One region of the Streptomyces sp. NPDC020807 genome, then DNA from elsewhere that is predicted to be linked to it. Evidence: riboswitches for the same ligand, from Rfam matches in the RefSeq annotation. Region 1 holds a riboswitch; the other holds the start of a gene.
What was found. A riboswitch is a leader RNA that binds a small molecule or an ion and turns the genes downstream of it on or off. The one in region 1 is predicted to bind glycine.
Positions count from the first base shown of each region.

Region 1 (10,767 bases):
AGGAGCTCGCGGAGATAGCCGCTCTGCCGGTCGGTGATCAGCCGGATGCCCACCATGACGGCCGGGGTCTGCACCGTCATCATCAGCATCCCGGGGAAGAGGTACGTCCGGTAGTCCGTGCCCAGCGAGGCCGCGGGGACGAGGGCGGCGAGCCCCCCGCCGAGGGCGAAGAGGTAGAGCACGGGCTGCAGCAGGATCAGCGCGGTGGAGGAGCGCTGGGCGGCCAGGCGCAGCAGGTCGCGGTGGACCAGGGCCCCGGCCGCCCGCAGCTCGCGTCGCAGCCGGGGCACCCGCCCCCGCTCCGCGGCCTCGGGCGCCCGGACGGCGAGGGTGGTCATCGGGCGGCTCCCATGCTGCGGCCGGTGTGGTGGAAGAAGACGTCGTCGAGCGAGGGCGGGGTGGCGGAGGCGGCGTGCACGGCGATGCCGTGCGCCTCCAGGGCGGCGCACAGCCGCGGGATCCAGGCGCTGCCGTCCGGCACCCGCAGCCAGGTCCCCTCGCCGTCCACGGTGACCGTCCGGTCCGGCGGGGCGGCCGCGGCGACGACCTTCCGGGCCCGCCCGTCGTCGCTGGTGCGCAGCACCACCCGGTCGTCGCCGATCGCGGCCTTCAGCTCGTACGGCGTGCCCTCGGCGACCAGCCGGCCCCCGTCGATGATCCCGATCCGGTCGCAGTGCTCCGCCTCCTCCAGGTAGTGGGTGGTGACGAAGAGGGTGCTGCCGTCCCGCTCGCGCAGGGCCCGCAGATGGTCCCAGATCCCGGCCCGCGCGTGCGGGTCGAGCCCGGTCGTCGGCTCGTCCAGGAACAGCACGCTCGGGGAGTGCAGCAACTGGCGGGCGATCTCCAGGCGGCGCCGCGTCCCGCCCGACAGGGCGCGTACGGGGAACCGGCGCCGGTCGGTGAGACCCGCGGGTCCGAGCACCTCGGCGGTGCGCTCGCGCACCTCGCGGCGGGGCATGCCGTACAGGCGGGCGTGGACGCGCAGGTTCTGCTCGACGGTCAGGTCGGGGTCGAGGGCGCCGTGCTGGAAGAGGATGCCGACCCGGCGGCGCACGTCGTGGGGGTGCGCGGAGACGTCGAAGCCGGCCACGGAGGCGTGACCGGAGGTGGGGCGGGCGAGCGCGCACAGCAGCGCGATGGTCGTGGACTTCCCGGCGCCGTTCGGGCCGAGGAAGCCGTAGCTCTCGCCCCGGCGCACGTCGAGGTCGAGGCCGCGGACCGCGTCGACGGCGGTGCCGTCGGGGCCCGGGTAGCTCTTCACGAGGCCGCGCGTCCTGATCGCGTGCCCGGAGTCGTACGGCTGCTCCTGCTCCTGCATCGGTCCCGCCCTCCGTCGCCCTGCTCGCCGGCCCGGATCCCGCACCGGCCGGCGGCTGCCTCCGAGGCAACCACCGGCCGGGGGGTTCATGGCCGCTACGCGCAGCTGATGCCGATACAGACGGTGTTGAGGAGCGTCAGCAGGCCGACGCACGCGCACGTTCCGCTGAACGAGTCGCCGTCGACGCCGACCGGGTCGGTCTCCGGAAGGGCGTGCAGGTGGGCCAGCAGCTCAAGGTCCTGGTTCTCCATGACAATCTCCTTCACTCACTGACGTGGCGACGGGGGACCCCGCCGCTCAAACCGGCCGCTGGACCATCCAGTGCCGGGGCTCTGTGTGGCGCACCCGCAGGAGGAACGCCAGGATTCCCGCCGAACCGTCGCTCCAGCTCGTCGAGACGTCCCCGTACTCGTTGGGGAAGACGACGTGGCTGCCGCGCCGGGACGCTTCGGAGACGACGAGGCGGGCCAGCTGCCCGGCGCGCGCCCGGTGGGCGGGATCGCCGGTCGCCTCCGCCATGTCGAGGAGGAAGTCGCCGTTGCCCGCCAGCCCGTGGCACTGGGTGATCGGCGCCCTGGAGGCCCGCTCCACGACGGCCCGGGCGGCGCCGACGGCGAGCGCCCGGAAGCGGTCGTCGCCGGTCGCCCGCCACAGCCGGACGAGGAACGAACCGATGCCGGCCGAGCCGTGGCACCAGTACGGCGCCGTCGGCACGTCATCGGCCTGGGCGGGCCACTGGGCCGCGTCGCCGACGGTCACCGCCTGCGCGGCCAGGAGCTCGCCCGCCTCCAGGGCGAGCCGCAGGTGCTCGGGGTTCTTGGTGATGTCGGCGGCCTCCAGGAGGAAGCAGCCGATGCCGGCGGTGCCGTGGGCGAAGCCCAGGTAGCGCTTCCCGGCCTCCTCGGAGACGGCCTCCGCGGGCACCGGCCAGCTCGTCCCGGACGTCTCGCGCCGGGCCGCGGCGGCCAGCCGGTCGGCGGCGTCGGCGACCCGCTCGGCGAAGCGGGGGTCGCCGGTCCGGTGCCAGAAGTGGGCGGCGGCCAGTCCGCCGCCGGCCGCACCGTGGGTGACGTCGTGGCTGGGCGTCGACTCCTGGGGCGCGAGGGCGAGCGCCAGGGCGTGGTCGACGAGCGCCCGGTCGCCGACGGCGCGCCCCGCGTCGTACAGCGCCCAGGCCGTGCCGCGTCCGCCGAAGTGCAGTCCGGGCCGGGTGGACCGGGTGTCGGTGCGCGCGGCGATCCAGTGACCGGCCTCGGCGATGCGCCCGGGGAGCCGGGGGTCGCCGGTGACCTCGAAGAAGCGGGTGAGGGCGGACAGGACTCCGGCCGCGCCCTGCTGCACGATGCAGGCGTCGGTCTCCCCGGCCTTGACGGAGACGGGCCAGAGGCGCCGGTCGTCCTCGGGCGTCATGGAGTCGAGGAGGTGGTCGACGATCCCGGCGACGGCGGAGTCGATGCCGTCGGCGTCGACGGCGGGGGTACGGGTTCCACCGGTGCGGCTGCCGAGCAGGGCCTCCCTCGCGCGGGACGGGTCCCATCGGGCGGCGGGATCGTCCTTCATCAGCCCGAGGATCATCGTGACCAGGCCGTCCGGCAGGTCCAGCGGCTCGGCGCAGGCGGCCAGCCAGGCGGCGAGCCGGTCCTCGGCCGCCCGGTCGGCCGGCTTCTCCTCCAGGAGGGACGGGACCTTCCCGACGAGGACGAAGCACAGGGTCGCGCCGAGGCTGTAGTAGTCGCCGGTCGGGGAGACGGGCGCGTCCACCAGGCGCTCGGGGGGACTGAAGCCGGGCGTGCCGACGCGGGTCGGGAGGGCCTCGTCCTCGGCGAGGACGGCGAGTTCCAGGTCGATGAGGCGCAGCGCGCCGTCGGGGCGGACCATCACGTTGGCCGGGGTGAAGTCGCGGAGCACGCAGCCCCGGGCGTGGGCGGCCTCGACGAGGTCGACGAGGCGCCCGGCCTGGACGAGGGCGTCGGCGCGGTACCGCTCGGCGCCCACGTCGCGGAAGCGCTCGGCGGCCCAGTTCCGCAGCGGGACCCCCGGCACCTCCTCCTGGGCGAGGAAGAGGTGGCCGCCGTGCTCGAACAGGGCGAGCGGCTCGGGCGCGAGCCCGGTGCCCCGGAGCTTCTCCAGGGTGCGGGCCTCGGTGCGCAGCCAGTCGCGGACGTCGTTGCCGTCGGCGTCGGCCTCGACGTGGGGGCGGGTCTCCTTGATCACCACCGGCGCGCCGGTGGTGACGTCGGTGCCCCGGTAGACGCCGCCCTTGTTGGTGTGGCGGATGGCCTCCCGTACGGAGAACCGCCCGCCGAGCAGGACGGGCCCGGGCTTCTTCACCTCGGCGGGCACGGCGGACTCGGGGAAGGGGCTGACGGCCCACGCGGGGGGCGTGTACGAGCCGGTGCGCCTGTCCTCCACCGGGTTGCCGTCGGGGTCCTCGAAGTACCAGATCATCAGCCCGTCGGCCGAGAGCCGCTGCCGCCCGACGAAGGCGCCGTACCGGTAGTGCACGAGGCTGCCGGGGGCGTACGGCCGGTCGGAGAGGATGCGCGGCCCGGTGAGCCCGGCCGTCGCCGCGTGGAGGGCCCCGGCGATCCGGGCGGCGTCGGCGTCGGAGGCCGGATAGACGGTGAGGAACTTGCCCGAGCTGCCGCGAGGGGTGGCCCGGGTGTTGAGGGCGCCGACCTGTTCCAGCGAGCGGGCGAACTTGAAGGCGGACCCGTCCGGGAGGAGCACCTCGAGGCACTTGAGGAGCACCGCCGGCGCGGACGCGGAGGTCGCCGACACGTGCAGCTTCCAGCCCTGCCGGGGCCCGGCCCCGGAGCGCGGCGCGACCCGGCACCAGCTCTCGTTCGACTCGGTCGCCCAGCGCTCGGCCGTGCCCGTGACGCGCAGGGCGCCGCGGAGCAGGGTCTCCAGCTCGGACTCGGTGACGTGGGTGGTCATGCCCATCCCTCTCAACGGGGTGAAACCGCTGAGGGGGAGCGTGCCCCGGCCCGATTGTCACATCAACGGGGTACCCGTCTGATTCACCTGATCCGGCGAGCGCACGCCCTTCCCGTGCCACCTTGCGGTGCGACCGCGCAGAAACGGTGTGCGACCGCTCACAAGGGGGCGCATTCCGTGAACACGCCGAAGGCCCTGACCAGCACCGAAGACGACGGCGCTGCTCAGGGCCTTCACAAGACCCGCGTGGGGACTACGTCAGCACTCGATGATGTTCACCGCGAGACCGCCGCGCGCGGTCTCCTTGTACTTGACGCTCATGTCGGCGCCCGTCTCCTTCATGGTCTTGATGACCTTGTCCAGGGAGACCAGGTGGCTGCCGTCGCCGCGCATCGCCATCTTCGCGGCCGTGACGGCCTTGACCGCCGCCATGCCGTTGCGCTCGATGCAGGGGATCTGGACCAGGCCGCCGACCGGGTCGCAGGTCAGGCCGAGGTTGTGCTCCATGCCGATCTCGGCCGCGTTCTCGACCTGCTCCGGGGTGCCGCCGAGGACCTCGGCGAGGGCGCCGGCCGCCATCGAGCAGGCGGAGCCGACCTCGCCCTGGCAGCCGACCTCGGCGCCGGAGATCGAGGCGTTCTCCTTGAAGAGCATGCCGACGGCGCCGGCCGCGAGCATGAAGCGGACGATGCCGTCCTCGTCGGCGCCGGGGACGAAGTTCATGTAGTAGTGCAGGACCGCGGGGATGATGCCGGCCGCGCCGTTCGTCGGGGCGGTGACCACCCGGCCGCCCGCGGCGTTCTCCTCGTTCACGGCCATCGCGTAGAGGGTGATCCACTCCATCGCGAGCGCCGCCGGGTCGCCCTCGGAGCGCAGCTTGCGGGCCGTGTTCGCGGCGCGGCGGCGGACCTTCAGGCCGCCGGGCAGGATGCCCTCGCGGGACATGCCGCGCGAGACGCAGGCCTGCATGACGCGCCAGATCTCCAGGAGGCCGGCGCGGATCTCGTCCTCGGTGCGCCAGGCCTTCTCGTTCTCCAGCATCAGGGAGGAGATCGACAGGCCGGTCTCCTTCGTCAGGCGGAGCAGCTCGTCGCCGGTGCGGAAGGGGTACGTGAGGGCCGTGTCGTCCGGGATGATCGGGTTCTCGCCGGCCACCGCGTCCTCGTCGACGACGAAGCCGCCGCCGACCGAGTAGTAGGTCTTCTCCAGGACGAGCGCGCCCTCGGCGTCGTACGCGAAGACCGTCATGCCGTTGGCGTGGTAGGGCAGCGCCTTGCGGCGGTGCAGGATCAGGTCGTCGTCGAAGGAGAACGGGATCTCGTGCATCCCGAGCAGGTTGATCCGGCCCGAGGACTTGATCCGCTCGAACTCCTCGTCGGCGGTCTCCACGTCGACCGTGCGGGGGGAGTTGCCCTCCAGGCCGAGGAGGACGGCCTTGGGGGTGCCGTGGCCGTGGCCGGTCGCGCCGAGGGAGCCGTACAGCTCCGCCCGTATGGCCGCCGTGTGGGCGAGCAGGCCTTCGTTCTTGAGCCGGCGGGCGAACATCCGGGCCGCTCGCATGGGGCCCACCGTGTGGGAGCTCGACGGACCGATGCCGATCGAGAACAGGTCGAAGACCGAGATGGCCACGGGAGGACTCCTTGTGGGGCTAGACGCCGTTGTCTGCCGGGGTGGTGCAGAAGACGCGTGGAAAAGACATGAGCAGGGGCACCGCGCTCACTGCCCAGTGTGCGCGGTGCCCCGGAGCTTCGTACCAATAAAGGCGTACGAAAATACTACAGACCGGGGTACAGCGGGTGCTTCTCGGCGAGCGCCGTCACCCGGGCCTTGAGGGACTCGGCCTTCGCCTCGTCGAAGCCGGGCTTCAGGGTCTCCGCGATGACGTCGGCGACCTCGGCGAAGTCCTCGGCCTGGAAACCGCGGGTCGCGAGCGCCGGCGTACCGATGCGCAGGCCCGAGGTGACCATCGGCGGGCGCGGGTCGTTCGGAACGGCGTTCCGGTTGACCGTGATGCCGACCTCGTGGAGGCGGTCCTCCGCCTGCTGGCCGTCGAGCTCGGAGTTCCGCAGGTCGACGAGGACCAGGTGCACGTCCGTGCCGCCGGAGAGGACCGAGACACCGTGGGCGGTGACGTCGTCCTGGACCAGGCGCTCGGCCAGGGCGCGGGCGCCGTCCAGGGTGCGCTGCTGGCGCTCCTTGAACTCCTCCGAGGCCGCGACCTTGAAGGAGACGGCCTTGGCCGCGATCACGTGCTCCAGCGGGCCGCCCTGGAAACCGGGGAAGACCGAGGAGTTCAGCTTCTTCGCGAACTCCTTCTTCGCGAGGATGATGCCGCCGCGCGGGCCGCCGAGCGTCTTGTGCGTGGTGGAGGTCACCACGTCCGCGTACTCGACCGGGTTCGGGTGCAGACCCGCCGCGACCAGGCCGGCGAAGTGGGCCATGTCGACCCACAGGTACGCCTCGACCTCGTCGGCGATCCGGCGGAACTCCGCGAAGTCCAGCTGGCGCGGGTAGGCGGACCAGCCCGCGATGATGACCTTCGGGCGGTGCTCCTTGGCGAGGCGCTCGACCTCGGCCATGTCGACCAGGCCGGCCTCGTCCACGTGGTAGGCGACCACGTCGAACTGCTTGCCCGAGAAGTTCAGGCGCATGCCGTGGGTCAGGTGACCGCCGTGCGCCAGGTCGAGACCCAGGATCGTGTCGCCCGGCTGGGCGATCGCGAAGAGGGCGGCCTGGTTCGCGGAGGCGCCGGAGTGCGGCTGGACGTTGGCGTACTCGGCGCCGAACAGGTCCTTGATCCGGTCGATCGCGATCTGCTCGGCCACGTCGACGTGCTCGCAGCCGCCGTAGTAGCGGCGGCCCGGGTAGCCCTCGGCGTACTTGTTGGTGAGGACGGAGCCCTGGGCCTCCATGACCGCGACCGGAGCGAAGTTCTCCGAGGCGATCATCTCGAGGGTGGACTGCTGGCGGCGGAGCTCGGCGTCGACCGCGGCGGCGACGTCGGGGTCCAGCTCGTGGAGAGGAGTGTTCAGAAGCGACATGAATCGATCCCTAAGGGGTCTCGGGCCCGGTCTCAGTTCCCGGCGAACGCGGTGTACTCGTCGGCGGAGAGCAGCTCGTCCGGCTCACCGGTGACGCGCACCTTGAACAGCCAGCCACCCGCGAACGGAGCCGTGTTCACCAGCGACGGGTCGTCCACGACGTCCTGGTTGGCCGCGACGACCTCGCCCGTGACGGGGGAGTACAGGTCGCTGACGGACTTGGTGGACTCCAGCTCGCCACAGGTCTCGCCCGCGGTGACGGTGTCGCCGACCTCGGGGAGCTGGGCGTAGACGACGTCACCGAGCGCGTTGGCCGCGAACTCCGTGATGCCGACCGTCGCGACGCCGTCCTCGGCGGCCGACAGCCACTCGTGCTCCTTGGTGTAGCGCAGCTCGTTGGGGTTGCTCATGACCTGATTCTCCTGGATTGAAAGGGTGCGGATGAACGCTGGTCTCGCGGGGTGAGACCGGGAAGGGTGACGACTACGTCACGTGCTTCTGGCGCTTACGTCACTTCTGGCGCTTGTAGAACGGCAGCGCGACGACCTCGTAGGGCTCGTGGGTGCCGCGGATGTCCACACCTACACCCTCGGTGCCGGGCGCGGCGTGCGCCGCGTCCACGTACGCGATGGCGATCGGCTTGCCGAGCGTCGGGGACGGGGCGCCGGAGGTCACCTCGCCGATCACGACGCCGTCCTTCACGACGGAGAAACCGGCGCGCGGGACGCGGCGGCCCTCGGCGATCAGGCCGACGAGCTTGCGCGGCGGGGCGGTCTCGGCGCGCTCGGCGGCCTTCTCCAGGGCCTCGCGGCCGACGAAGCGGCCCTCGTTCGTCGTCTTCTCGAACTTCACGACGCGGCCGAGGCCGGCGTCGAAGGGGGTGAGCTCGGTGGTCAGCTCGTGGCCGTACAGCGGCATGCCCGCCTCCAGGCGGAGCGTGTCGCGGCAGGACAGGCCGCAGGGGATCAGGCCGACCGGGGCGCCCGCCTCGGTCAGGGCCTTCCAGACGCCCTCGGCGTGCTCGGGCTTGAGGAAGAGCTCGAAGCCGTCCTCGCCGGTGTAGCCGGTACGGGCGATCAGGGCGGGGACGCCGGCGACCGTGCCGGGCAGGCCGGCGTAGTACTTCAGGCCGTCCAGGTCGGCGTCGGTGAGCTGCTTCAGGATGCCGGGGGACTCGGGGCCCTGGACGGCGATCAGGGCGTACGCGTCGCGGTCGTCGCGGACCTCGGCGTCGAAGCCCTCGGAGCGGGCGACCAGCGCGTCCAGGACGATCTGGGCGTTGGAGGCGTTGGCGACCACCATGTACTCGGTCTCGCCGAGGCGGTAGACGATCAGGTCGTCGAGGATGCCGCCGTCCTCCTGGCAGATCATCGTGTAGCGGGCGCGGCCGACGCCCACCGTCGAGATGTTGCCGACGAGGGCGTGGTCGAGGAGCTCCACGGCCTGCGGGCCCGTGACGGTGATCTCGCCCATGTGGGAGAGGTCGAACAGACCGGCCTTGGTGCGGACGGCGTTGTGCTCGTCGCGCTCGCTGGCGTACCGCAGCGGCATGTCCCAGCCCGCGAAGTCGGTCATGGTCGCGCCCAGCGAACGATGCAAGGCATCGAGGGCGGTCAGACGGGGGGCAGTGCTCATGGGGTGGCTCCCGGGTCCCAAGGGCGTGATCGGTGACGAAACACATGACGGGCGAGGACGTCCTCCCCATCTGTCATGGAACCTGAGAGGTTCACCGAAGGCATCTCGTGACCGAGACGTTCGGCTTGCACCTTGGGTGGGGACACGGCAGGGTGTCCCGCTTTTCAGATCTGCCTCATCCACGCGGTACGGGGCCTGAGAGATTCAAGGGAGGGTCTTGCTCCTTCGGCGTCCGGGCACCTGAGACGGTCCGGAACTCTCCCGCGCGGATTCGAGCGGCCGGTATGCGGTTGTGTGCGGCGACTGTGCGCGCCTGGCGCGGACATCATTGCACGCGTGCTCCGCGCGGCACATCACTTGTATCTCATTACCGCCTCTTTACACTTCGTGGGCAAGGGTCTTGTCAGGCCCGGCAGGGGGAGCAGCGATGAGGATCCAGGACACCGGCGCGTACGCACGACAAGGCGGCGCCTGCGCGTCGGGGACCGCCATACCGGACCAGCGTGCCCGCGCCGGGACCGCGAGCGGAGCCCGCCGCGGGACCCGCCGCAGGGCCCGCGTCCTGCGGGACCTGCGCGAGCGCGGCGGCCGCGGACCCCGCGCCCTCACCTTCCAGGAGGGCGACCTCGTGGTCGTCTCCGGCCTCCCCGGCAGCGGCAAGTCCACCCTGATGCGGCGGGCCGCCGACGGCCGGGGCGTCGACTCCCAGGACGCCCGCGAGCGCTGGGAGGCCGGGCTGCCCCGCGCGCTGCGCTTCCTCCCGTACGGGATCTACCGGCCGCTCGTCCGGGTCGCGCACTACGCCGGGCTGCGCCGGGCCCTGCGCTCCGGCGCGAGCCTCGTCGTGCACGACTGCGGCACCCAGTCCTGGGTGCGCGGCTGGCTCGCCCGCGAGGCGCGCCGCCGGGGGACCGCCCTGCACCTGGTCCTGCTCGACGTGACGCCGGACACGGCCCGCGACGGGCAGCGGTCCCGGGGCCGGGGCGTCTCGGCGTACGCCTTCGCCCGGCACCGCAGGGCCGTCGCGGGTCTTCTGCGCGCCGCCGAGTCCGGCGGTCCGCCGGCGGGCTGCGCCTCGGTGACCCTGCTGGACCGGGACGCGGCGGACACCCTGCGGAAGATCGCCTTCCGGCCGGCGGCCTGAGGGCCGGCCCCCGGTTTTCGGTCATGCCGGCGCCGGGGCGGCGTTAGGGTGCTGCGGGGCGCCCCGCGAGGGCGCGCCCGCGCGACACAGGGAAACCCCCGCGAGACCGGGGAACCCCCCGCGACTCAGGGGAGAGCAGGAACCGTGGACATGACGTGGCCGGGCAACGAGCTCGAAGAGGTCCTCGCCGCATCCCTCGGCAACCCCGGGGCGGGCGGGCGGCTCGTCGAGGTGCTCGGCCGCAGCCCCGTCTGGGTGCCGCTGCCCAACGGCGGCGGCCCCGACAGCACCTCCCTCGACCTGCCGATGGTGGAGATCGAGGGCGCGGCCTTCGTCCCCGTCTTCAGCTCCGAGCAGCAGTTCCACGCCTGCGTCGGCACCCACATGTCGTACACCGTCGCCCCCGCCCGCGACTTCGCCCGCGGCCTGCCCCCGCAGCTCGGCATCGCCGTGAACCCCGGCGGCACCGTCGGCGTCCCGCTGCCCCCGCCCGCCGTCGCCGAGCTCTGCCGCGCCGGCCGCACCGCGCTCGACGGACCGGCCTCCGGCGGCCGCGTCCGGCTCTTCGAGCCCGACTGGCAGGACGACCCGGTCGACTTCCTGGCCGCCGCCTCCGCCGAGTTCGAGGCCACCGGCGTCGTCGCCTCGGCCCGCCGCGCCCTCGCCAGCGTCGAGGGCACCGAACCGGC
Region 1 is NZ_JBFADU010000037.1:23,843-34,609, reverse strand. Features, by position in the region: gene AB0G79_RS31755 (ABC transporter permease) at 1-338, opposite strand, end outside; gene AB0G79_RS31750 (ATP-binding cassette domain-containing protein) at 335-1,318, opposite strand; gene AB0G79_RS31745 (VenA family class IV lanthipeptide) at 1,414-1,569, opposite strand; gene lanL (class IV lanthionine synthetase LanL) at 1,616-4,258, opposite strand; gene AB0G79_RS31735 (L-serine ammonia-lyase) at 4,517-5,887, opposite strand; gene glyA (serine hydroxymethyltransferase) at 6,034-7,299, opposite strand; gene gcvH (glycine cleavage system protein GcvH) at 7,332-7,709, opposite strand; gene gcvT (glycine cleavage system aminomethyltransferase GcvT) at 7,810-8,934, opposite strand; glycine riboswitch at 9,109-9,208, opposite strand; gene AB0G79_RS31715 (AAA family ATPase) at 9,362-10,078, shown strand; gene AB0G79_RS31710 (enhanced serine sensitivity protein SseB) at 10,229-10,767, shown strand, end outside.

Region 2 (10,767 bases), on a different contig from region 1:
GAGGCGCGTGGCCTGAGCGCGTGGCCTGATCTCGGGGTGCTGTCAGCACATTCGAGTAGCCTTTCCCCGCAGAGAGATACGGGAAACCACTCTCAGGGTGATTATCACTCGGCGTGCCGAGTGTGGCGATCGTTGACGCACCCCGAGTGACTGCCTACCTTCGTGTGGGCAGGTCAAGGACGGAGGGTCGGCGTGATGAGCAGCGCGGACGGTACGGCAGGGAGCTCGGTCGGACGTGTGTCCGCGGAGCCGGGGCCGTATCCGCTTCACGGCAGTGTGGGCGACTTCGGCAGCGACGCGAGTACGAGTCCGTCGGCCGACGAGATCGGGTACCGCGGGCCCACGGCCTGCGCGGCGGCCGGCATCACCTACCGCCAACTGGACTACTGGGCGCGCACCGGGCTCGTGGAGCCGAGTGTGCGGCCCGCGTACGGGTCGGGGACCCAGCGCCTCTACAGCTTCCGTGACGTCGTCGTCCTGAAGATCGTCAAGCGTTTCCTCGACACCGGGGTGGCGCTGCAGAACATCCGGGCGGCTGTGCAGCACCTGCGGGCCCGGGGCTTCCGCGATCTGGAGCGGATGACGCTGATGAGCGACGGGGCGACCGTCTACGAGTGCTCCTCGCCCGACGAGGTCGTCTCGCTGCTCCAGGGCGGGCAGGGCGTCTTCGGGATCGCCGTCGGCGTGGTCTGGCGGGACGTGGAGGCCGCGCTGTCGCAGCTGCACGGGGAGCGGGTCGACACGGGCGAGACGCTCGTCGGGAACAACCCGGGTGACGAGCTGGCCCGGCGGCGGCGCGACAAGGCCGTCTGAGGCCGCGTCTCCCCGTTGTCAGTGGCATGGGGCAGCATCAAAGCTGTGAGAGCCGTGCCCACGATCCTGCATCTCGACATGGATGCGTTCTTCGCCGCCGCCGAGCAGGCGGCGAAGCCCAGCCTGCGCGGAAAGCCCGTCGTCGTCGGCGGGCTCGGGCCGCGCGGGGTGGTCGCCACCGCCTCGTACGAGGCGCGGCGGCTCGGGGTCCACTCGGCCATGCCGATGGGGCAGGCGCGGCGGCTCGCGCCGAACGCCGCGTACCTCGTGCCCAGGTTCTCGTTCTACCGGTCCATCAGCGAACAGGTCATGGAGCTGCTCGGGCGGCTGTCGCCGCTCGTGGAGCCGCTCAGCCTGGACGAGGCCTTCGTGGATCTGGAGGCCGGGGGCGTCGCCGAGGACAGCGCGGGCGCGCGGGCCGTCGGCGAGCGGCTGCGGGCCGACATCCTGGCGACGACCGGGCTGACCGGTTCGGTGGGGCTCGCCGGGTCGAAGATGATCGCGAAGATCGCCTCGGAGGAGGCGAAGCCGGACGGGCTGGTGCTGATCGAGCCGGGCACGGAGCGGCAGCTGCTCGGTCCGCGGTCCGTGCGGATCCTGCCCGGGGTCGGGCCCGCGACCGGGGAGCACCTGAGACGGGCCGGCATGACCACGGTGGCCGATCTCGCCGAGGCCGGCGAGGACGAGCTCGTACGGCTCCTGGGGCGGGCTCACGGGGGGTCGCTGTTCCGGATGGCGCAGGGGTACGACGACCGGGCCGTGGTGGCCGAGCGGGACGCCAAGTCGGTGTCCGTGGAGGACACCTTCGACGTGGACCTGCACGACCGGGTGCGGATCAGGGTCGAGGTCGAGCGGCTCGCCGAGCGGTGTGTGGGGCGGCTGCGGGCCTCGGGGCACTCGGGGCGGACGATCGTGCTGAAGGTGCGGCGGTTCGACTTCTCGACGCTGACCCGGTCCGAGACGCTGCGGGGGCCGACGGACGACCCGATGGTGGTGCGGGAGGCCGCGGGGCGGCTTCTGGAGGCGGTGGACACGACCGGGGGTGTGCGGCTGCTCGGCGTCGGGGTCAGCGGGCTCGCGGACTACACGCAGGAGGATCTGTTCGCCCAGGCCGAGGCGGCTGAGGCAGCTGAGGCGGCAGCGGCCGCCGTGGTCGCCGGGGCCGCTGTCACGGGCTCTGGAGAGGCCGTGGGGGACGCCGTGGCGCTACCCGGGGCAGAGGGGCCCGAGGCCGCTCCGGAGGCCGTGGAGCGGCGCTGGGCGCCCGGGCTCGACGTACGGCATGCCGAGTACGGGCCCGGGTGGGTCCAGGGGAGCGGGGTGGGGCGGGTCACGGTGCGGTTCGAGGAGCCGTGGACGGTGCCGGGGCGGGTGCGGACCTTCCCGGTGGACGACCCGGAGCTCGAACCCTCGGAGCCGGTGCCGCTGGTGCGCGGTGCGGCGCAGACCGCCCCGGAGAGGTGACCGGGCGGCGTGAGGGTTCTCCCCGGCGGCGGACGCGCGAGGGTGCCGGAGGCCGGCGTCAGGGGCCCTCCTGGCCCGCGAGGCGGCCGAAGTCGGTGTCCGGGGCGTCCTGGGGCGCGGGGGGCAGGTCGAGTCTGTAGTGGCGGTAGAGCTGGAGCTCCTGTGCGGGGGAGAGGTGGCGGCCCACGCCGAAGTCGGGGGCGTCCTTGATGAGGGCACGCTCGTACGGGACGTGCAGGCCGTCGTCGAGCAGGTCGCTCGGTTCCAGCGGGACGAAGGCGTCCCGGCTGAACAGGCCCGTGCGGACCGCGGCCCATTCGGGGACTCCGGTCGCGTCGTCCAGGTACACCTCGTCCACGGTTCCGATCTTGTTTCCGTTCCGGTCGAACGCCTTGCGGCCGATCAGGCTGCGCGGATCGATGTCGGTCTGCACGGTCCCTCCAACTGGTCGCAACTGCTCTACACCCCTACGAAAGTGCACAACTGGGATGTCGGCCACTTGAGCGATAGGGTCCGCAACCTCGCTGGTAGGCTGGCTGTGGCTGTCGACCCCGTGCGGGAGAGTCCCCCGGAGAAACCTTCCGGTGGGCGCCGAAGGAGCAAATCCTCCCCGGAATCTCTCAGGCCCCTGTACCGCGCGGACGAGGTCACTCTGGAAAGCAGAGCGGTGTCCGACGGCACGCGCTCTCACCGACGGTGAAAGCCGGCGTGCCGCGAGGCGTGCCGGTGAAACTCTCAGGTTGAGATGACAGAGGGGGAGGCCGTCCGGGTACCCGCGCCGTGGTGCCCCTCGCAGGTCGTGACGACCAGGAGGCCTCCGTACATGACCGCCAACCGCATTCCGCTCTCCGAGCTCGAGCAGGGCATCCCGTTCGAGCAGCGGCACATCGGGCCCGACGCCGAGGCGCGGGCCAAGATGCTCGCTCAGGTCGGCTTCGGCTCGCTCGACGAGCTCACCGCCGCCGCGGTGCCGGACGTGATCAAGAACGCCGAGGCGCTGGGCCTGCCCGCCGCCCGCACCGAGGCAGAGGTCCTCGCCGAGCTGCGCACGCTCGCCGACCGCAACCAGGTCCTCGCCCCGATGATCGGCCTGGGCTACTACGGCACCTTCACGCCGCCGGTCATCCTCCGCAACGTGATGGAGAACCCCGCCTGGTACACGGCCTACACGCCGTACCAGCCGGAGATCTCCCAGGGCCGCCTGGAGGCCCTCCTCAACTTCCAGACCATGGTCGCCGACCTGACCGGTCTGCCCACCTCCGGCGCCTCCCTCCTCGACGAGGGCACCGCCGCCGCCGAGGCCATGGCCCTCGCCCGGCGCGTCGGCAAGGTCAAGAACGGCGTCTTCCTCGTCGACGCCGACGCCCTGCCGCAGACGATCGCCGTCATCGAGACCCGCGCCGAGCCGACCGGTGTCGAGGTCGTCGTCGCCGACCTCAGCGAGGGCATCCCCGCGGAGATCGCCGAGCGCGGCGTCTTCGGCGTCCTGCTCCAGTACCCGGGCGCCTCCGGTGCCGTCCGCGACATCAAGCCGCTGATCGACGCCGCCCACGAGCTCGGCGCGATCGTCACCGTCGCCGCCGACCTCCTCGCGCTGACGCTGCTCACCTCGCCCGGCGAGCTGGGCGCGGACATCGCCGTCGGCACCACCCAGCGCTTCGGCGTCCCGATGGGCTTCGGCGGTCCGCACGCCGGTTACATGGCGGTCCAGGACAAGCACGCCCGCTCCCTGCCGGGCCGCCTCGTCGGCGTCTCCGTCGACGCCGACGGCAACCGCGCCTACCGACTGGCCCTCCAGACCCGCGAGCAGCACATCCGCCGCGAGAAGGCCACCAGCAACATCTGCACCGCCCAGGTGCTCCTCGCCGTCATGGCCGGCATGTACGCCGTCTACCACGGCCCGGACGGCCTGAAGCAGATCGCCGAGCGCACCCACCGGTACGCCGCGATCCTCGCCGCGGGTCTGACCGCCGGCGGCGTCGACGTCGTGCACGGCTCGTACTTCGACACCCTCACCGTCCGCGTCCCCGGCAAGGCCGACGAGGTCGTCGCCGCCGCCCGCGCGGCCGGCGTGAACCTCTACCGCGTCGACGCCGACCTCGTCTCGATCTCCTGTGACGAGACCACCGGCCGCGAGCAGCTCGCCGCCGTCTGGGGTGCCTTCGGCGTGACGGCCGACATCGAGGCGCTCGACGCCTCCGTCGAGGACACCCTGCCGTCCGCTCTGCTGCGCTCCGACGCGTACCTGACCCACCCGGTCTTCCACGCGCACCGCTCCGAGACCTCGATGCTGCGCTACCTGCGCCGCCTCGCGGACCGCGACTACGCGCTGGACCGCGGCATGATCCCGCTCGGCTCCTGCACGATGAAGCTGAACGCGACCACCGAGATGGAGCCGGTGACCTGGCCCGAGTTCGGCCAGATCCACCCCTTCGCCCCGGTCGACCAGGCGCAGGGCTACGTCACGCTCATCACCGAGCTGGAGGAGCGCCTCGCCGAGGTCACCGGCTACGACAAGGTGTCGATCCAGCCGAACGCCGGCTCGCAGGGCGAGCTGGCCGGTCTGCTGGCCGTCCGCGCCTACCACCGCGCCAACGGCGACCTCCAGCGCACCGTCTGCCTCATCCCGTCCTCCGCGCACGGCACCAACGCCGCCTCCGCGGTCATGGCCGGCATGAAGGTCGTCGTGGTCAAGACCGCCGACGACGGCGAGGTGGACGTCGCGGACCTGCGCGCCAAGATCGAGCAGTACCGCGACGAGCTGTCCGTGCTGATGATCACCTACCCGTCGACGCACGGCGTCTTCGAGGAGCACGTCGCCGACATCTGCGCCGAGGTCCACGAGGCCGGCGGCCAGGTGTACGTCGACGGCGCCAACCTCAACGCGCTCGTCGGCCTCGCCAAGCCGGGCAAGTTCGGCGGCGACGTGTCGCACCTGAACCTGCACAAGACCTTCTGCATCCCGCACGGCGGCGGCGGCCCCGGTGTCGGCCCGGTCGGCGTGCGGTCCCACCTGGCCCCGTACCTCCCGAACCACCCGCTCCAGCCCACCGCGGGCCCGGAGACGGGCGTCGGCCCGATCTCGGCCGCCCCGTGGGGCTCCGCCGGCATCCTGCCGATCTCGTGGTCGTACGTCCGCCTGATGGGCGGCGAGGGCCTCAAGCGCGCCACGCAGGTGGCCGTGCTCGCGGCGAACTACATCGCCAAGCGCCTCGAGCCGCACTTCCCGGTGCTCTACACCGGCCCGGCCGGTCTGGTCGCCCACGAGTGCATCGTGGACCTCCGTCCGCTCTCGAAGGAGACGGGCGTCACCGTCGACGACATCGCGAAGCGCCTCATCGACTACGGCTTCCACGCCCCGACGATGTCCTTCCCGGTCGCCGGCACGCTGATGATCGAGCCGACCGAGTCCGAGGACCTCACCGAGCTCGACCGCTTCTGCGACACGATGATCGCCATCCGCGGCGAGATCGAGAAGGTCGCCTCCGGCGAGTGGCCCGCCGAGGACAACCCGCTGCACAACGCCCCGCACACCGCGGCCTCGCTGGGCGGCGAGTGGAACCACGCGTACACCCGCGACGAGGCCGTCTTCCCGGCCGGTGTCTCGGCCGCCGACAAGTACTGGCCGCCGGTCCGCCGCATCGACGGCGCCTTCGGCGACCGGAACCTGGTCTGCTCCTGCCCGCCCATGGACGAGTACGACCACTGAGTCGCTCGGGAGGCCGGCCGCACATGAGCTGAGCCACTCGTGAGACGAGGGCCGGTCCGGAGGATCTCCTCCGGGCCGGCCCTCGGCGTTTCCTGGCCTCGTCCGCTCGCCGCCTCAGGCGGCGGTCGTCACCTGTCCCGCCGTCAGCGGCCGGTGCGGGGCGATGATCTGCCCGTCCGGCAGCAGTTCACCGGTGTCCTCGAAGAGCAGGACGCCGTTGCACAGCAGGCTCCAGCCCTGCTCCGGGTGGTGCGCCATCAGTCGGGCCGCCTCCCGGTCGGCGGAGTCGGCGGTGGGACAGGCAGGCTGGTGCTGGCACATGGGTGGGTTCTTTCGCTGCGTCGTCGTGGTGGATGTCCTGCGGCTCTTCGCGCTCATCGCCGCCCCCGTCGGTCGGTTGGGTTCCGGTCCCAGTCTTGCCCCCTGGACGGGCTTCCGCAGGTATTTCGCGTCAGCTCGTCCTCTTCGGGGAAGACGCATCACCCCCAGGGGCGGTTCGCGCCAACTGCACCGTCTCTTCGGGTGGTTCGGGGTGGTCCGAGCGGGCTAGTCCGTACGGGAGGTGTGTTCGGGTGGCGCGTTCGGGTGCGGGTTTCGGACAGCAGTGCGCCCCGTGACCCGGTCGGGCCGCGGGGCGCGGTCTGGGGTCTCGGCGCGGTGGATCAGGCGGGCGCCGCGGAGCCCAGGAGGGGCGGCGGCGCGAGACGCGTACTGAGCACGGGCAGGAGATCGGCCACCTGGTACGGCCGGTGGGCCGCGATTCCCGGCGGGGCGGGAGCGAGGGGAACGAGGAGATCGGCCGCGGCCGGGACGACGGTGGTGCCGTCGGCCTCCGGTTCGGCGTGCAGCCAGAGCGTCAGCATGTAGAGCTCCGGTACGGAGAGGAGCCGGGGCTGGTACGGGGTCGGCAGCGCCTCGGCCTGGACCAGGGCCCGTTCCGTCGACGTGACGTACGGCCCCTCGAAGAAGTGGGAGAAGGTCCAGCCGTCCGGGGTGAGCATGGTGTCCGCGGCGGCGATGGCCCGGTCGCCGCCGCGGATCAGGAAGCGCCAGCCGGCGAGACGGATGCGGGGTGCCCGTCCCGGTGCTCCCGTGACGTCGAGGACGTGCACGGGAAGCGGGAGTTCGGGGCTCAGCGGTCCCTGCGCGGCCCGCAGTGCGGGCGTTCGCGCCTCGCGGACGGCGGTCGGGGAACCGAGGGCCGCGAGGACGCTGCGGAGGGCAGGCGCGGGGGCCGGGGTGGGTCGGAGCATGGTGGGTCGCCTCTCACTCAGGAGACACGGTGATGCGTGGGCAAATACGACGGCGCTGTCGGCGGCGCGGCCAGAGCGGGGCCGTGGGGGCATGGGTGCATGCCGGGCACCAACACTCTGCCTCGTCCGCGGAGTTTATACGACACGTGTTCACGCATCGTTTCCGCTAGACGGCCCCGATATTTCTGGCAAGGCGCCAACAAGCCTTATTCCCAGGTTCGTTCACCGGGAATCATCGTGGCCGCGCGTTCGTCACCTGGGTATTTCCCGACGCGCCGGACGGCTGAATTCGGATCCCCTGTCAAGGGGTAATGCGACATTGGTATATGTCGGTGTGTCATGCCTTCGGTACCTGCTGGTGAGGGGCTTCCTTCAGCCTATCTTCCGGCGGTCCCGATGCGCAGGCGTTGTGGATCAGTCGGGTGGGCATCATGGTCCGAGACGTGCGGCCGCCGGTGCGGCCGTCCACTGTGGGAGGGACGCTTCGATGGGGGAGAAGGTCGACGCTGCCGGGTTCGACCCGACCGACCGGCAGCAGTACCGGAGAAAGCTCCAGCAGTGCCTGGCGGGACTCGCGAGGCTCCTGGCGGAGAAGAGGTTCGACCGTCCCCGGAATCTCATGGGACTGGAGATCGAACTCAATCTGGCCGGCCCCGACGGACTGCCCCGGATGCTCAACGCCCCGGTCCTGGAAAGGATCGCGAGCTCCGATTTCCAGACCGAACTGGGAATGTTCAACCTGGAAGTGAACATCGCCCCGCACCAGCTCGACGGGAGGGTATTCGACCGGCTCGCCGAGGAGATCGGAACCGGCATCGGATATGCCGACCGCAAGGCCCGCGAGCTCGACGCGAGCGTCGTCATGATCGGCATACTCCCCACGCTCGCCGAGAGCGACCTCGTCCTGGAGAACCTCTCCGTCGCCGACCGCTACACGCTCCTCAACGACGAGATCCTCCAGGCGAGGGGCGAGGACTTCACCCTCGACATCCACGGGGTGGAACGCCTCCTGTGCACCTCGGCGTCGATCGTGCCCGAGGCCGCCTGCACCTCCGTCCAGCTCCACCTGCAGGTGACCCCGGCCCGGTTCCCCGCCGTCTGGAACGCCGCCCAGGCGGTCTCCGGCGTGCAGATCGCACTCGGCGCCAACGCCCCCTTCGTCTTCGGCCGCGAGGTGTGGCGCGAGTCGCGGCCCCCGCTCTTCACGCAGGCCACCGACACCCGACCGCCCGAGCTCCAGTCCCAGGGGGTCAGGCCGCGCACCTGGTTCGGGGAGCGGTGGGTGGACTCGGTGTACGACCTCTTCGAGGAGAACCTCCGCTACTTCCCCGCCCTGCTCCCGATCTGCGACGAGGAGGACCCCCTCCTCGTCCTGGACCGGGGCGGGGTGCCGAAGCTCCACGAGCTCGTGCTGCACAACGGCACGGTCTACCGCTGGAACCGGCCGGTCTACGGGTGGGTCGACGGCGTCCCGCACCTGCGCGTCGAGAACCGCGTCCTGCCCGCCGGGCCGACCGTCACCGACGTGATCGCCAACGCCGCCTTCTACTACGGGCTCGTGCGCTCGCTCGCCGACGACCCGCGGCCGGTGTGGAAGCGGATGGCCTTCGAGGACGCCGAAGCCAACTTCGACACCGCCTGCCGGTACGGCATCGAAGCGGAGCTGCGCTGGCCCCGGGCGGGACGCGCGGGCGGCGTCGCGACCCTCCCGGCCGTACGACTCGTCCTCGACGAGCTGCTGCCGCTCGCCGCGGCCGGGCTCGACGCCTGGCGCATCGAGCCCGCGGACCGGGACTTCTACCTCGGGGTCATCGAGCAGCGCTGCCTGCGGCGGGTCAACGGCGCCTCCTGGCAGGCGGACACCTTCCACAAGGCGCGGGAGGCGGGGCTGAGCCGGGAGGCGGCGCTCGCGGCGACGACGCGGCGGTACCGGACGCTGATGGAGGAGGGCGAGCCGGTGCACCTGTGGCCGGTCGGGATCGACTGACGGTCGTCGGGAGCGTCGGACGCCTGTCGGGATCTACCGGCGGTCGTCGGGAGCGTCGGACGCCCGTCGGGGTCGTCGGACGCCCGTCGGGATCTACTGGCGGTCGCCTCCCGCCGCGGCGGTCCGCTCTTCGGCCGCTCTCTTCCCCGTCGTATGGGTGATCATGTCCAGGTAGTCGGCATGGGCCCGCGACGGGGAAGTGGAGACAGGTGTGGTGTCGGAGCAAGACGTGAGGGACGCTTCCCTGCCCCCCGGTGGCCTGCCGCGCAAGGTGCTGCGCTCCGAGACGCTGATCGTGCTCGCGCTCTCGCTCGGCGCGAGCGCGGTCTCGTCCCTCATCAGCTTCATCGGCTCCCTGACCAAACCCGGTGCCCTCAAGGAGCAGGCGGCGACCCTCAACGGGTCGTACGCGCCCGGCCGCCCGTGGCTCGACCTCTCGTGGCAGCTCTTCGGCATCGCCTCGGCGCTCGTGCCGGTCGTCCTCGTCGCCCATCTGCTGCTGCGCGAGGGCGTCGGGATGCGGGCCATCGGCTTCGACCGCACCCGGCCCTGGCCGGACCTGGGGCGCGGCGCGCTGGTCGCGGCCGGCATCGGCAGCGCCGGGCTCGCGTTCTACCTGGCGGCGCGGGCGTCCGGGTTCAACCTGACGGTCGTGCCGGAGTCACTCCCGGACGTGTGGTGGAAGTACCCCGTCCTGATCCTGTCGGCGATCCAGAACTCCGTACTGGAGGAGGTGATCGTCGTCGGCTATCTGCTGCGCAGACTGGGGCAGTTGGGCTGGACGCCGATGGCGGCGCTGGTCGCGAGTTCGGTGCTGCGCGGCTCGTACCACCTGTACCAGGGGATCGGCGGCTTCGTCGGCAACGTGGTGATGGGGGTCGTCTTCGTGCTCCTGTACCGGCGCTGGGGGCGGGTCGGGCCGCTGGTGGTGGCGCACGCGCTGCTCGACATCGTGGCGTTCGTGGGATACGGGCTGCTCGCGGGCAAGGTGGGGTGGCTGCCCACCGGGTGACCCTCAGGCGTGCAGCTCGCCCTCGACGACCGTCACCGCGTGGCCGGACAGCAGGGTGCGTTCGCCGCGCAGGCGGGTCCGGACGAGGCCCGTGCGGGCGCCGCCCTGGAAGCCGGTGAGGTCGTCGCGGCCGAGGCGGGCCGCCCAGTACGGGGCGAGGGCGGTGTGGGCGCTGCCGGTGACCGGGTCCTCGGCGATGCCGACGGCGGGGAAGAAGCAGCGGGAGACGAAGTCGTAGCCCTCGGAGGGGTTCTCGGCGCGGGCGGTGGCGATGATGCCGCGCGAGGAGAGCGTCACGAGGGCCGGGACGTCCGGGGTGAGCCCGCGGACCGTGGCCTCGTCACGGAGCTCGACGACGAGGTCGCCGATGTGGGCGGCCGTGTCGTGGACGGCGAGCACCTCGGCGCCGAGCGCCCGCTCCAGGCCCTCGGGGGTGGGGACCCGGGTGAGGGAGGACGTCGGGAAGTCCATGGTGATCGTGCCGTCCGCCTCGGCCGTGGCGCCGAGGACGCCCGAGCGGGTCGCGAAG
Region 2 is NZ_JBFADU010000036.1:42,523-53,289, reverse strand. Features, by position in the region: gene AB0G79_RS31560 (bifunctional nuclease family protein) at 1-2, shown strand, start outside; gene AB0G79_RS31555 (MerR family transcriptional regulator) at 196-813, shown strand; gene AB0G79_RS31550 (DNA polymerase IV) at 859-2,277, shown strand; gene AB0G79_RS31545 (PRC-barrel domain-containing protein) at 2,336-2,710, opposite strand; glycine riboswitch at 2,824-2,923, shown strand; gene gcvP (aminomethyl-transferring glycine dehydrogenase) at 3,101-5,986, shown strand; gene AB0G79_RS31535 (DUF5999 family protein) at 6,101-6,307, opposite strand; gene AB0G79_RS31530 (hypothetical protein) at 6,649-7,239, opposite strand; gene AB0G79_RS31525 (glutamate--cysteine ligase) at 7,727-9,226, shown strand; gene AB0G79_RS31520 (CPBP family intramembrane glutamic endopeptidase) at 9,456-10,238, shown strand; gene AB0G79_RS31515 (PhzF family phenazine biosynthesis protein) at 10,242-10,767, opposite strand, start outside.
Region 2: linked by a shared signal. The riboswitch ahead of gcvP (aminomethyl-transferring glycine dehydrogenase) and the one ahead of gcvT (glycine cleavage system aminomethyltransferase GcvT) in region 1 are both predicted to bind glycine.